2 regions of the Reyranella humidisoli genome follow, and region 1 is predicted to be linked to the other one. Evidence: predicted binding sites of a transcription regulator. Region 1 holds the regulator's gene; the other holds the start of a gene.
The links. The regulator PhoB, encoded in region 1, activates phosphate uptake and scavenging genes when phosphate is short. The targets are predictions, from matches to a motif close to TGTCATNNANCTGTCAT.
Positions count from the first base shown of each region.

Region 2: the regulator PhoB is predicted to act here: its motif matches at 3,731-3,747, upstream of KQ910_RS06660 (NAD-glutamate dehydrogenase).

Region 1 is NZ_JAHOPB010000001.1:1,501,593-1,509,358, reverse strand. It holds gene KQ910_RS07380 (AmpG family muropeptide MFS transporter) at 1-1,199, shown strand, start outside; gene phoB (phosphate regulon transcriptional regulator PhoB) at 1,361-2,053, opposite strand; gene phoU (phosphate signaling complex protein PhoU) at 2,101-2,826, opposite strand; gene pstB (phosphate ABC transporter ATP-binding protein PstB) at 2,859-3,683, opposite strand; gene pstA (phosphate ABC transporter permease PstA) at 3,689-4,561, opposite strand; gene pstC (phosphate ABC transporter permease subunit PstC) at 4,566-5,582, opposite strand; gene pstS (phosphate ABC transporter substrate-binding protein PstS) at 5,632-6,675, opposite strand; gene phnG (phosphonate C-P lyase system protein PhnG) at 6,934-7,392, shown strand; gene phnH (phosphonate C-P lyase system protein PhnH) at 7,389-7,766, shown strand, end outside.
Region 2 is NZ_JAHOPB010000001.1:1,363,830-1,371,595, reverse strand. It holds gene KQ910_RS06675 (pyridoxamine 5'-phosphate oxidase family protein) at 1-223, shown strand, start outside; gene KQ910_RS06670 (ribonucleotide-diphosphate reductase subunit beta) at 411-1,373, opposite strand; gene KQ910_RS06665 (ribonucleoside-diphosphate reductase subunit alpha) at 1,479-3,344, opposite strand; gene KQ910_RS06660 (NAD-glutamate dehydrogenase) at 3,794-7,766, shown strand, end outside.

The sequences.
Region 1 (7,766 bases):
TCACCTACTCCTTCAAGTTCGTCTGGTCGCCAGTCGTCGATCGCGTGCCGCTGCCGCTGCTCACGCGATGGCTCGGTCGACGCCGCTCCTGGATGCTGCTGGCCCAGACCGGCATCGCCGGCGGCCTGCTCGCCATGGCCTTCTGCGACCCGCGCACCGACCTGTGGTGGATGGTCGTGTTCGCGCTGGTCGTCGCTTTTTCATCCGCGACGCAGGATATCGCCCTCGACGCCCTCCGTATCGAGTCGACGGATGCCAGCCTGCAGGGCGCGACGGCCGCGACCTACCAGCTGGGTTATCGCATCGCCGTTCTCGCCGCCGGCGCAGGCGCGCTCTATGTGGCGCAGTTCGTCTCGTGGACCGCCGCTTACCAGACCATGGCAGCGCTCGGGCTCGTCGGCATTGCGACGACCCTCCTGATCTCGGAACCCGAACGGCGCGCATCCACCGGCACGACCGAACTCGAAGGCAAGGTCGCCTCCTTCGCCGCCGGTCTCGGATCGATGCCGGACTGGTCGCGCAAGGCGCTGATCTTCGTCTACGGCGCCATCGTCTGCCCGTTCGTCGACTTCTTCGCGCGTTACGGCTGGATGGCCCTGCTGCTGCTGCTGTTCATCGGCCTGTTCCGGCTGTCGGACATCGCCATGGGCGTGATGGCGAACCCGTTCTACATCGACATGGGATTCACCAAGGACCAGATCGCCGACGTCTCCAAGATCTACGGGTTCGTCATGACGATCCTGGGCGCGCTGCTGGGCGGCGCCCTGGTCTTCCGCGTCGGCGCGGCGCGCCTGCTGGCGCCGGCGGTTTTCCTGATCGCGGCGAGCAACCTCACCTTCTCGTGGCTCGCCTGGGTCGGCCAGCCGGACCTGATGATCCTCACCGTCGCCATCAGCATCGACAACCTGGTGGGCGGCATGTCCGGCTCGATCTTCATCGCCTTCCTGTCGGGCCTCACCAACACGGCCTACACGGCGACACAGTACGCGCTGTTCACCTCGATCATGACCCTGCCCGGCAAGCTGCTGGGCGGCTCCTCGGGCTGGGTCGTCGACAAACTCCAGGAAGAGTTCTCGGCCACCCATAAGTTCGGCGGTTACGCGATCTTCTTCGTCTACACCGCCCTGCTCGGCCTGCCGGCGCTGGTGCTGGCGTTGATCGTCCGCCGCCACTTTGAAAAAGAAACCCCTCCTTCCTGACGGAAGAAGGGGTGAGTAAGTCGGCTGCGGGTATCGTGGCCGAGCCGGGGGACCGGCCCGTTCCGATGCGGGGCGTGGGGTTGCCGGCGCGGAACGGGCAGACCCTGTCTAGGCGCCGGACGCTACAGAACCGTTAAGGACCGTGTGGAAAACCGGGCGCGTCAGCCCGGCGTGGAGTCCAGCGCATAGCCCGCGGCGCGGACGGTACGGATCACATCGGCATGGCTCTCGCCGTTGAGCGCGATGCGCAGGCGTCGGATGTGGACGTCGACGGTGCGCGCCTCGACATAGACGTCCTTGCCCCACACCGAATCGAGCAGCTGCTCGCGCGAGAAGACGCGGCCCGGATGCTCCATGAAATGGCGCAGCAGGCGGAACTCGGTCGGCCCCAGATGCAGCGGCTTGCCGCCGCGCGTGACGCGGTGCGCCACCAGGTCCATGACGATGTCGGCATAGGACAGCGCCTCGTCGGCCAGCGCCGGGCGGATGCGCCGCAGCACGGCGCGGATGCGCGCCACCAGCTCGGTGGGCGAGAAGGGCTTCGGAACGTAGTCGTCGGCGCCGGCGTCGAGGCCGCGCACGCGATCGCCTTCCTCCCCGCGCGCCGTCAGCATGATGATCGGCACGTTGGCGGTCGCCGTCTGGCGGCGCAGCTGGCGGCAGACCTCGATGCCCGACATCAGCGGCAGCATCCAGTCGAGCAGGATGAGATCGGGCACGTCCTCCTGGACGGAGCGCAGCGCTTCTTCGCCATCGTAGGCGACGGCGACCTTGAAGCCAGATTGTTCGAGATTATAGCGCAGCAGCTCGACTAGGGCCGTCTCGTCCTCGACGATGAGCACGTGCGGCTTCATCGACGAGGTTTGCGCGTCGCGGCGCGAGGGGCTGGTGGCGGTCATGCTCACGGCGCGGTCCCCGCCGGGGCGTCCGGCGTAGCGTAGATCGCAGCACTTCCCTTCGGCCGGGCCTCGTCGAACCCATGGCCGGTGGAGCGGAAGCTCACCAGTTCGGCGATGTTGGTGACATGGTCGCCGGCGCGCTCGATGTTCTTGGCCATGAACATGAGGTGCGTGCAGGCGGTGATCGTGCGCGGATCCTCCATCATGTAAGTCAGCAGCTCGCGGAACAAGCCGGTGTAGACCTGGTCGATCTCCTCGTCGCGTTCCCACACGTCACGGGCCTTGGCCACGTCGCCGTGCGCGAACGCATCGAGCACGTCCTTGAGTGCGGCGCGCACCAGCCGGCCGAGCCGCTCGATGCCGGTCACCGCCGCAGCCGGCGGCGTCGTCTGGCTGAGCACGATGCTGCGCTTGGCGGTGTTCTTGGCATAGTCGGCGATGCGCTCGAGCGCCGCCGCGATCTTGATCGACGACAGGATGACGCGCAGGTCGACCGCCATCGGCTGACGCAGTGCCAGCAGACGCACGGTCTGCTCCTGGACCGCCTCGTCGAGCGCGTCGACGCGGGCATCGTCGACAATCACCTTCTCGGCCGCCTCGGTATCGCGTTCGCGCAGGGCCGCCAGCGACCGTGCGAGCTGGCTTTCCGCCAGGCCGCCCATCTCGCTGATCGTGGCGCTCAGCCGCTCCAGCTCCTCGTCGAACCGCTTCAGGGTATGTTCGGGCATGGTCTGTCCCTTCTTTTCTTCGTCGTGCCGGCTCAGCCGAACCGGCCGGTGATGTAGGCCTGGGTGCGCTTGTCGCTGGGCGTGGTGAAGAGCGTCGCCGTCGCGCCGAACTCGACCAGCTCGCCGAGATACATGAAGGCGGTGAAGTCGGAGACGCGCGCCGCCTGCTGCATGTTGTGGGTGACGATGACGATCGTGTAGTCCTTCTTCAGCTCGTCGATCAGCTCCTCGATCTTCGCCGTCGAGATCGGATCGAGCGCCGAGCACGGCTCGTCGAACAGGATGACCTCGGGCTTCACCGCCACGGTGCGGGCGATGCAGAGGCGCTGCTGCTGGCCCCCCGACAGGCTGAGGCCGCTGGCGCCCAGCTTGTCCTTGACCTCGTCCCACAGCGCGCCGCGGCGCAGGGCCTGCTCGACCCGGCCGTCCAGTTCCGACTTGGGCAAGTTCTCGTAGAGCCGGATGCCGAAGGCGATGTTCTCGTAGATCGTCATCGGGAACGGCGTCGGCTTCTGGAACACCATGCCGATGCGCGCGCGCAGCAGGTTGATGTCCTGATCGTCGCGCAGCAGGTTGTCGCCGTCGAACATCACGTCGCCGGTGGCGCGCTGGCCGGGATAGAGGTCGTACATGCGGTTCAGGACGCGCAGCAGGGTCGACTTGCCGCAGCCCGAGGGCCCGATGAACGCCGTCGCCTTGTTGGCGTAGAGCGACATGGTGATGCCCTTGAGCGCCCGACTGTCGCCGTAGAAAAACTCGAGGTTCTTGATCGAGATCTTGGACGTAAGCTTGGAGACGTCGAGCTTCGCGTGCGTCGCGACAGGAACGGCGACGCTGGGCGTTTCCGTGGATTGCATGGACATCAGGATTTCCTCGCGGAGGTGAGCGAACGGGCCAGGATGCTGAGACCCAGGACGGTGACGGTGATCAGGAGCGCGCCGGTCCAGGCGAGCTTCTGCCATTCGGCGTAGGGCGAAAGGGCGAACTGGAAGATGACCACCGGCAGGCTGGGCATCGGCGCATTCATGTTCATGCTGAAGAACTGGTTGTTCAGGGCGGTGAACAGCAGCGGTGCCGTCTCGCCGCTGATGCGGGCGATGGCCAGCAGGATGCCGGTGACGATGCCCGCCTGCGCCGCGCGATAGGCGATGCGGACGATCATGTGGGCGCGCGGCAGGCCGATCGAGGCAGCCGCCTCACGCAGCGTGTCGGGTACCAGGGTCAGCATGTCCTCGGTCGTTCGGACGACGACGGGGATCACGATGACCGCCAGGGCGACGGCGCCGGCCCATCCCGAGAAGTGACCCATCGGCGCCACCATGATCTCGTAGACGAACAGGCCGATCACGATCGACGGCGCGCTGAGCAGGATGTCGTTGATGAAGCGCACGACGCTCGAGAGCTTGTCGTGACGGCCGTACTCCGCGAGGTAGGTACCGGCGAGGACGCCGATCGGCGTGCCGATTATCACCCCCAGGACGGTCATCACGATGCTGCCCATGATCGCATTGAGCAGACCGCCCGCGGCCCCAGGAGGCGGCGTGTTTTCGGTGAATACGGCGAGCGAGAGACCGCCGATGCCCTTGTAGACCAGAATGCCCAGGATCAGGACCAGCCAGCCCAGTCCGAAGATCGTGGCGGCGAAAGCCAGGCCCTTGGCGATGGCGTTGCGGCGGCGGCGGCCCGCGTAGAGCGGACTGTCCAGGGCGGCTGTCTTGGAGGCAATAGTAGCCATTGTCTTACTTCCCTCCCTGCCGCTGCAGGCGCATCAGCATGTAGCGCGCCATCGCCAACACACAGAAGGTGATGAAGAAGAGGATGAGGCCGAGCGCGACCAGCGACGATGTGTAGAGGTCGCCCACCGCCTCGGTGAATTCGTTGGCGATCGAGGCCGAGATCGTCGTGCCGGGCGCGAACAACGAGGCCGAGATGTGATGGGCGTTGCCGATCACGAAGGTGACAGCCATCGTCTCGCCCAGCGCGCGACCGAGTCCCAGCATGAAGCCGCCGATGACGCCGACCCGCGTGAAGGGCAGGACGACGTAGCGGAACACTTCCCAGGTCGTGCAGCCGACGCCGTAGGCGGCTTCCTTGAGAACCGGCGGCACCGCGTCGAACACGTCGCGCGAGATCGAGGTCACGAAGGGCAGCACCATGATCGCCAGGATGAGCCCGGCGGTGAACATGCCGATGCCGTAGGGCGGGCCCGCGAAGATCGTCGACAGGACGGGCACATTGGCGAAGGTATTGATGAACAGCGGCTGCACGTGCTCCTGCATGAACGGCGCGAAGACGAACAGGCCCCAGATGCCGTAGATGATGCTGGGTATGCCGGCCAGCAGCTCGATGGCGATGCCGATCGGGCGGCGCAGCACCTTGGGGCAGAGCTCGGTCAGGAAGAAGGCGACCATCAGGCCGACCGGCACCGCGATCAGCATGGCGATGAAGGACGTGACCAGGGTACCGAAAATCGGCGCCAGGGCGCCGAACCGCTCGGTCACCGGGTTCCACGATTCGTCGAACAGGAAGCCGAAGCCGAACGTGCTGAGCGCCGGAGCCGCGCCGATGACGAGGGCGATGATGACGCCGCTCAGCAGGGCGAGCACCGCCAGCGAAGCGCCGCGCGTCAGCCCGTGGAATATCGTGTCGGTCAATCTCAGGCGTCGGAGCACCGCCGCCCGCGAGGCGGATGCCGCCGCCGGCGCGCTTGCGCCCTTCAATGCAACCTCACTCACGTCGCGCTCCCCCGAAGCCATAAGCCCCCCAAGAAAGAGGGGCGGGTGTCGCCACCCGCCCCGTCACCATCTAGTTCGTCGGCGAGTACAGCGGCTTGCCGCTGGCGTCTTTGATTTCCGCCGCCCACATCTTCATGATGTCGTTGACGACGTTCTGGGGCATCGGCACGTAGTCGAGCGAGTCCGCCATGGCGTCGCCCTTGGTGTAGGCCCAGGCGAAGAACTTCAGCGCCTCGGCCGACTCCGCCATCTTCTCCGGCTTCTTGTACATCAGGATCCAGGTCGCGGCCGCCATCGGCCAGGACTTGTCGCCGGGCTGGTTGGCCAGGATCACGCCGAAGCCCGGCTTGGAGTTCCAGTCGGCGCTCGCCGCGGCGGCCTGCACCGTGTCCGAGCCCGGAGCGACCGCCTTGCCCGCCTTGTTGATCATCTTGGTGAAGGTCATCTTGTTTTCTTTGGCGTAGGCGTACTCGACATAGCCGATCGAGCCCTTGGTCTGCGCCACGTTGCCGGCGACGCCTTCATTGCCCTTGGCGCCGATGCCCACCGGCCACTGCAGTGCCGTGCTGACGCCGACCTTCGTCTTCCAGTCCGGGCTCACCTCGGCCAGGTAGTAGGCGAAGTTGTAGGTCGTGCCCGATCCGTCCGAGCGACGCACCGGCACGATGGCCTGCTTCGGCAGCTTGACGTTGGGATTGAGCTTGGCGATCGCCGCATCGTCCCAGCTCTTGATCTGGCCGAGGTAGATCTGGGCCAGCGTCGGCCCGTCGAGCGTCAGTTCGCCGGGCTTGATGCCTTCGAGATTGACGACGGGCGTCACGGAACCCATCACCATCGGGAACTGCACGAGACCCGACTCTTCGAGGTCCTTGCCCGTGAGCGGCGCATCGGTGGCGCCGAACGTCACGGTCTTGGCCTTGATCTGCTTGATGCCGCCGCCCGAGCCGATCGACTGGTAGTTGAGACCGTTGCCGGTCTCCTTCTTGTAGGTATCGGCCCACTTGGCATAGATCGGGTAGGGGAAGGTCGCGCCGGCGCCGGAAATGTCGATGGCGTAGGCCGCGGCCGGGGACAGCGCGAGGGCTGTCGCGAGGACGATCTTGGTAAGGTTCACGGGGTTCTCCTTCGTTGAATTTCGAAGCGCCCGTCATCTAGGAGCCATACGTCTCTCTACTATGACGAATATATTACACTTCGATGACAAAGAGGACTGCTGGCTGAGGATGGACCCCGAATCGACGTAAGGAATTGTTCTGGATCAATGAGTTGACCCCAGGCGGGAACAACGGGCCGAGTGTCATGGGAACTTAACGTCGCTCCCTCGGAACGGTAACGGGACGCTTGGATGGTGCGCCTCTTTCAAGAGCGCCCCATGTCTCCCAACCCGTCAATCGAGCGTCGCCGCCGATGGCTTTCCGTCCTCGCGAAAGCACCAAGCACAAGGCTGCAAGCCCTGTGGCAGGCGCTTGGGGCCACTCCCTCCTATGTCGTCCTGCGCCGCCCCGAGATCGGGCTGGTCATGGTGCAGGGCCGCATCTCCGGCACCGGCGCGCCCTTCTGCACCGGTGAAATGACGGTCACTCGCGCCGCGGTGCGCCTCGACGGTGGCGAGATGGGTTTCGGCTATGTCGGCGGCCGTGATACCCGCCACGCCGAGACCGTCGCCGCGATCGATGCGCTGGGTCAGCGGGCCGACTGGACAGAACGACTCGAAGCCGAACTCGTGGCGCCGCTTGCACGTGAAGCCGAGGCCCGACACCGCCTGATCGCCGCGCGCGCCGCCGCCACCAAGGTCGACTTCTTCACCGTCGCCCGCGAGGCCGGCACGTGACCAGCCTGCTCGCACCGGGCCTCGCCGATCCGCCGCACGACGCGCAGCGCCTGTTCCGCAGCGTGCTTGATGCATTTTCCCATCCCGGCCGCATCGTCGAACTGCGCGACGCGCCCACCGGTCCGGGCACACTCAGTCCCGCAACCGTGGCCTTCCTGCTGACCTTCGCCGACCGCGAGACGCCGCTCTGGCTCGAGGCAGGTCTCGACAAGCAGGAAGTCCGCGACTTCCTGCGCTTCCATGCCGGTTCCCCCATTGTCCATGCGCGCGAAGCCGCGACCTTCGCCGTGATCATCGGCGGTGGCGGCGATCCCTTTGCCGGCTTCGCCATTGGCACCGACACCTATCCCGACCGCGCCGCCACGCTGGTGATC
Region 2 (7,766 bases), 140 kb from region 1:
CAAGATCCGCGACAAGCATGTCGCCGACGAAGAGGAAGACTACGAGGGCGTCCCCGCCTGGTCGGCGCTCTATCCGATCACGCAGGTGCTCGGCGAGCCTTCGGACTGCGCGCGCCAGCTCCCCGGTCTCACGCGGCCGGACGAGATGTCCGACTTCGTTCCCGGCTCGCGCTTCGACGAGGTGATGACCAGGACCTACAAGCGGACCTTCGGCGAAGGCTGAGCCGCGCGGGGGCGGCCTGTTGTCTTTCAGGCGGCCGTTGAAGGATCACTTCGGTTCCTTCCCCTTTGCGGAGCCCGCAAAGGGGAAGTGCCCTCGTCTTCGAGGGCGATGGGGTCATGGCCCCTCCGTCGCGCATGGCGACGACAACCCCCACCCGAATGGGTAGGTCAGTGATCACATCCAGGCGCTAGCTGAACGCCTCGTCCCAGGTGCCGCGCGTCGAAGCCTTCGAGTATTCGGTCGAGCGGTTCTCGAAGAAGTTGGTGTGCTCGATGGCGTTGAGCATCTGGTCCATCCACGGCAGCGGATTCTTGGCATCCGCGCGATAGATGGGCTGGAGGCTGAGCTGGGTCAGGCGGCGGTCGGCGATGTAGCGGATGTAGCGCTTCACGTCGACGGCGGTCATGCCCTCGATGCCGCCCAGTTCGAAGGCGAGGTCGATGAAGGCGTCCTCGTGGTCGACGATGGTCGAGCAGGCGACGTAGATCTCGCGCTGCAGCTCCTCGGTCCAGATCTCGGGGTTCTCCTGGATGAAGGTCCGGAACAGCTTGACCATCGAATTGCAGTGCAGCGTCTCGTCGCGCACCGACCAGGTCACGATCTGGCCCATGCCCTTCATCTTGTTGAAGCGCGGGAAGTTCATCAGCATCGCGAAGCTGGCGAACAGCTGCAGGCCCTCGGTGAAAGCGCCGAACACGGCCAGCGTCTTGGCGATGTCGGCCTTCGAGTCGACGTTGAAGCCCTGCATATAGTCGTACTTGTCCTTCATCTCCTTGACGGTGAGGAAGACGGAGTACTCGGTCTCGGGCATGCCGATCGTGTCGAGCAGGTGGCTGTAGGCGGCGACGTGCACCGTCTCCATCGCCGAGAAGGCGGCCAGCATCATCTGCACTTCGGTCGGCTTGAAGACGCGGCTGTAGTGCCGCATGTAGCAGTTGTTCACCTCGACGTCGGCCTGGGTGAAGAAGCGGAAGATCTGCGTCAGCAGGTGACGTTCGCTGTCGGTCAGCTTGTTGCGCCAGTCCTTCACGTCGTCGGCCAGCGGCACTTCCTCGGGCAGCCAGTGGATGCGCTGCTGCGTCAGCCAGGCGTCGTAGGCCCAGGGATAGTGGAACGGCTTGTAGATCGGCTTGGCGTCGAGGAGTGACATGGCGCGGGCGTCCAATATGTCGGGCGAATGAATGGGGTCGCTTGAAATTAAAATCCCCTGCCGCGGTCCCGAACGCCGGGAACGCGACAGGGGGACAACGCTCGTTTACTGGCAGCTAAGACATTCTTCGTAGTCATTGCTCTGTGCCGGCGGCGTTCCGGGGAACAGAGGAGAGGGAGCATCGGTCTTGGGCGCCGTAAGGGCATGGTCGCCGAGCGGTGCGGCGAGGGCTTCGCCCGCGACGCTCTCGGCGCGCTGGATGGAAAGGGAGCGGCAGTAGTAGAGGCTCTTCACGCCGCGCTTCCACGCCATCATGTGGATCTGGTGCAGGTCGCGCTTGTGCACGTCGGCCGGCAGGAAGATGTTCAGCGACTGGCTCTGGCAGATATAGGGCGTGCGGTCGGCGGCATGCTCGACCAGCCAGCGCTGGTCGATCTCGAACGCGGTCTTGAACACCGCCTTCTCGTGATCGTCGAGGCAGTCGAGATTACGCACCGAACCCTGGTCGGTCATGATCGCCGTCCAGGTGTCCTCGTCGTTCTTGCCCTTCTGGGCCAGAACCTTCTCGAGGTACGGGTTGCGCACCACGAAGGAGCCCGAGAGGGTCTTGTGGTTGTAGACGTTGGCCGCCGACGGCTCGATGCCGGGCGAGGCGCCGCCACAGATGATCGAGATCGACGCGGTCGGCGCGATCGCGAGCTTGTTGGAGAAGCGGTCCTGGAAGCCGAAGTCGGCGGCATCCGGGCACGCGCCGCGCTCCTTGCCGAGCGTCATCGACGCCTCGTCGCAATGGGCGCGGATGTGCTTGAACATCTTCTTGTTCCACACCTTGGCCATCACCGATTCGAGCGGGATGCCGTTGGCCTGCAGGAAGGAGTGGAAACCCATCACGCCGAGGCCGACCGAACGCTCGCGCATCGCGGCATAGGTCGCGCGCGCGAAGTCGGAGCCGGCGGTGTCGATGAAGCCCTGCAGCACGTTGTCGAGGAAGCGCATCACGTCTTCGATGAAGTGCGGATGCTCGTGCCACTCGAGATAGGTCTCGAGGTTGAGCGACGACAGGCAGCAGACGGCAGTGCGCTGCTTGCCGTGATGGTCGATGCCGGTGGGCAGCGTGATCTCGCTGCACAGGTTCGAGGTCTTGACCTCGAGGCCGGCGAGCTTGTGGTGCTCGGGCCGGGCGTTGTTCACGTGATCGACGAACACGAGGTACGGCTCGCCGGTCTCGACGCGGGCCGTCAGGATGCGGATCCACAGAGCGCGCGCCGAGACAGTGCGCTGGACGGCGCCGTCCTTCGGGCTGACCAGCGCCCACTCCTCGTCGTTCTCCACCGCGCGCATGAAGGCGTCGGAGATCAGCAGGCCGTGATGCAGGTTCAGCGCCTTGCGGTTGGGGTCGCCGCCGGTCGGGCGGCGGATCTCGATGAACTCCTCGATCTCGGGATGGTTCACCGGGAGGTAGACGGCGGCCGATCCGCGGCGCAGCGAGCCCTGGCTGATTGCGAGCGTGAGCGAGTCCATCACGCGGATGAACGGGACCACACCCGAGGTCTTGCCGTTCATGCCGACCTTTTCGCCGATCGAACGGAGATTGCCCCAGTAGGAGCCGATTCCGCCGCCGCGCGACGCCAGCCACACGTTCTCGTTCCACAGCCCGACGATGCCCTCGAGGCTGTCATTCGCCTCGTTGAGGAAGCACGAGATCGGCAGGCCGCGGCTGGTTCCGCCGTTGCTCAGCACGGGCGTGGCCGGCATGAACCAGAGATTGCTGATGTAGTCGTAGAGACGCTGGGCATGGGCGTCGTCGTCGGCATAGGCCGAGGCGACTCGCGCAAACATGTCCTGGTAGTTTTCGCCCGGCAGCAGATACCGGTCGTTCAGTGTGGCCTTGCCGAAAACGGTCAGGCGGGCATCCCGCGATGAATCGGTAACAACCCGCGCACCGCTTCGAACTTGAACGACATCAAACACTTGCGGTCCCCTTTTTCTTTTTGTCCACAGTTGTGGATAGAACACTCTGTGGAAGACACCTAGATGTAGGGAGCGGTTCGTCTCTCCCCACTATCCATAGATAGTACGCGTGGCGCCGACCCTGTCATTGCGAAATTTATTCCCCGTATGTGAATCTCAAGAATGGTTGGTTAACCTCTTGAAAGATCGGGCGAAAAATCGGTTTGAAATTCTGTTTCAAGCACCTGTTTTTCACCTTCGCATGTGCAGCATAGCATGAGAACAAAACGCGCTTCCCCGCGGATTCCGTGGGCCCAGGACAGAAACCGCAGCGAATCGGCTCGCCCGCGCGGGACCACCTCGCCAAAGCCGCGATTCGGTGGGCATTCTCGGCTTCGCCAAGACTCCGTCGTCAGAATGTCATGGTCAGGCGTAACATCCGTCCCGGATTCGCGAGGAATGCACAAAATATGGCCAATTCGTCGACGCCGCGTGTCTATGGGCTGGACGCCATCTGCGCCGCCGCCCTTCAGCCCGGCGGCGAGGAAGCCGCACAATTCGCACGCCGCCTGTTCAGCCGCGTATCCGACAAGGATCTGGCGGCCGCGCCGGTAGAGCAGCGGGCCGCGGCGGCGGTCTCGCTCCTGTCGTTCGCGCGCCGCCGCCTGCCCGGCGTCGCCAAGATAAGGATCTTCAATCCGGCACTCGACGACCACGGCTTCGAGAGCCGTCACACGATCGTGCAGATCGTGAACGACGACATGCCGTTTCTGGTCGATTCGATCACCAACGAATTCAATCGCCGGGAGATTTCCGTCCACCTGCTCGCTCATCCGGTGTTGGCGGCGCGACGCGATCTCGACGGCGACCTGGTGGGCATCGCGCTCGAAACCGGCGAACGCGCGCGCGCCGAATCGATGATGCACATCGAGATCGATCGCCAGACCGATCCGGTGCTGCTGGACGAGATCGCCGCGGCGCTGACCCGCGTGCTGGCCGAGGTGCGCGTCGCGGTCGACGACTGGCGTGCGATGCGCCGCGCCTGCCTCGACGCCATCCTCGACCTCGCGCCCGGCCACGCGCCGAACCTGGCCGAGTACGAGGATTTCCTGCGCTGGCTCGAGGCCAACCATTTCACCTTCCTCGGTCATCGCCGCTACCGCTATGTCGAGGATGCGAGCCAGCCCGCCGGCCTGCGCTACGAGATCGTGCCGGGATCGGCGCTGGGCATCCTGCGCCGCGACGAGGTGCGCCTGTTCGAGCCCGGCGTCGGCAGCGGCGAGGCGATGGCCCGCTTCGCGCGTGGACCGCACAACATCCTGGTCGTGAAGACCGACCGGCAATCGCTGGTCCATCGCAGCGGCGCGATGGATTGCGTGATCGTGAAGACCTGCGACGCCGACGGTCGCGTCACCGGCGAACACCGGCTGGTCGGCCTCTTCACCTCCGCGGCCTATCACGCGCCGGTTCACGACGTGCCGCTGCTGCGCGGCCGGATCGAGAGCCTGTTGCGACGGTCGGGCTTCGATCGCCACGGACATGACGGCAAGACGCTGCTGGCGATCCTCGATGCCTATCCGCGAGACGAGCTGTTCCAGGTCGACGAGAATACGCTCTACGACCATGTGCTCGGCATCCTGCAGCTTCAGGAAAGACGGCGCGTCGCGCTGTTCTCGCGCCTGGACACGGTCGGCCGCTTCGCCACCGCGCTGGTCTTCGTGCCGCGCGAGCGCTTCGACGAGACGCTCTCGGCCCGCTTCGCCGCCATCCTCGAGAAGACCTGGAACGGCCACGTCACTTCTGTCGCCTCCTCGGTCGGCAGCAATTCCGCGCTGGTCCAGTCGCTCTATACGCTGAAGCTCCACGCGCCGGAGCAGGCGGGCCCCGATCTCGTCGAGCTCGAACGCGCGTTGATGGACGCGGCGACCTCGTGGAACGACCGGTTGCGCGCCGCCCTTCAGGCCAAATTCGGCGAAGCCGAGGGCCGTGCCGCCGCCCGTCGCTGGCGCGACTGGTTTCCCGCCGTCTATCGGGAGACCTTCGACGCGGCACAGGCTCTCATCGACATCGAGTTGCTGCAGACGATCGTGGACGGCGCCGGGTTCGGCGTGCAGGTCGGGCGACGGAGCGGCATGCCGGCACATCGCTTTGCGCTCCGCCTGTTCCATCCGCGCAAGCCGATCGCGCTGTCCGACATCCTGCCGCTCGCCGAAAACCTCGGCCTGCGCGTCATCAGCGAGGCGCCGTTCCTGCTGCGCAAGGAGGGCGGCGACGATCAGAGCCATGGCGTGGCCATGCAGGTGCTGCGCGTGGAAACCGCGGACAAGTCGCCCGTCGATCTCGACGCCGCAGGACCGCGCTTCGTCGAGGCGATCGAGAAGCTGCGCGCGGGCACGCTCGAAAACGACGGGCTGAACAGGCTCGTGCTCGGCGCCGGACTGGCCTGGCGCGAGGTCGCCATCGTGCGCGCCTATGCGAAGTATCTGCGACAGGCCGGCATCCCGTTCAGCCAGGAATATATGGAGCGTGCGCTCGCCGCCTACCCGAAGGTGGCGCGCCTGGTGGTCGACCTCTTCAGGGCGCGTTTCGATCCGTCGCTGGGCGATGCCGCTGCCGATGACCGCGGCAACAGGATCGCCGCGATCGAGACGGAGTTCGCGACCGCGCTCGAAGCGGTCGGCACGCTCGACGAGGACCGCATCCTGCGGCGCTTCCACAATGCCGTGCTCTGCACGCTGCGCACCAATTACTGGCAGTCGGGCGGCACGAAGGACTGGATCTCCTTCAAGATCGACAGCCGTGCGATCGACGAACTGCCGGCGCCGCGGCCACTGGTCGAGATCTTCGTCTACAGCCCGCGCATGGAGGGCATCCACCTGCGCGGCGGACGCGTCGCGCGCGGCGGAATCCGCTGGTCCGACCGGCGCGAGGACTTCCGCACCGAGATCCTCGGCCTGATGAAGACGCAGATGGTGAAGAACGCCGTCATCGTGCCGGTGGGATCGAAGGGCGGCTTCTACGTGAAGCAGCCCCCCGCAGGCGGCACCCGCGAGCAGATCCAGGCCGAAGGCATCGCCTGCTACCAGACCCTGATCCGCGGCCTGCTCGACATCACCGACAATTATGCGGGTGGCAGCGTGGTGCCGCCGGCCGACGTGGTGCGCCACGACGCCGACGACCCCTATCTCGTGGTTGCCGCCGACAAGGGCACGGCCACCTTCTCAGACATCGCCAATGCGTTGGCCCGCGACTACGGCTTCTGGCTCGACGATGCCTTCGCCTCGGGCGGCTCGGCCGGCTACGACCACAAGAAGATGGGCATCACCGCGCGCGGCGCTTGGGAATCGGTGAAGCGCCACTTCCGCGAGCTTGGCCAGGACATCCAGGAGACGCCGTTCACCGTCGCAGGCGTCGGCGACATGTCGGGCGACGTGTTCGGCAACGGCATGCTGCTGTCGCCGCACATCAAGCTGGTGGCGGCGTTCGACCATCGCCACATCTTCATCGATCCTTCGCCCGATCCGGCGACCAGCTTCGCCGAGCGGCAGCGGCTGTTCGCCCTGCCGCGCTCGTCATGGATGGACTACGACCAGAGCCTGCTGTCGGCCGGCGGGGCGATCATCGACCGGGCGGCCAAGTCGGTGACGCTGTCGCCCGAGGCGCGCGCGGTGCTGGGCATCGAGGCGCCGGCCATGGCGCCACTCGACCTGCTGCGCGCCATCCTGACGGCGCCGGTCGACCTGCTCTATTTCGGCGGCATCGGCACCTATGTGAAGGCGTCGAGCGAGACCAACGCCGATGCCGGCGACCGCGCCAACGATTCCGTCCGCATCGATGCCGCGCAGGTGCGCGCGCGCGTGATCGGCGAGGGCGCCAATCTCGGCTTCACGCAGCGCGGTCGCGTCGAAGCCGCCCTCGGGGGGCGCAGGATCAACACCGACGCGCTCGACAACTCGGCAGGCGTCGACACGTCGGACCACGAGGTCAACATCAAGATCGCGACCGGCGGCGCCATCGCCTCGGGGGCGCTCACGGTCGAGGCGCGCGATCCGCTGCTCTTCTCCATGACCGACGAAGTCGCGACCCTGGTGCTGCGACACAACTACCAGCAGAGCCAGGCGATCAGCGTCGCCGAGGGCCAGGCGGCCGAGGAGCATGACCGCCTCGAACGCTTCATGCGCGCGCTGGAGCGCAAGGGCCGGCTCGACCGTGCCGTCGAATACCTGCCCGACTCGGCGGCGATGCGCGTGCGCGCGCAGAATCGCCAGCCGCTGACGCGTCCTGAACTGTGCGTGCTGCTGGCCTACGCCAAGATCGACCTCCACGAGGAGATCCTGGCGTCCGACCTGCCCGACGATCCGCGCCTGGAGGAGGAACTGCTGCGCTACTTCCCGGCGCCGCTGCAGGAGAAGCATGCGGCCGCCCTCCGGGGACATCGCCTGC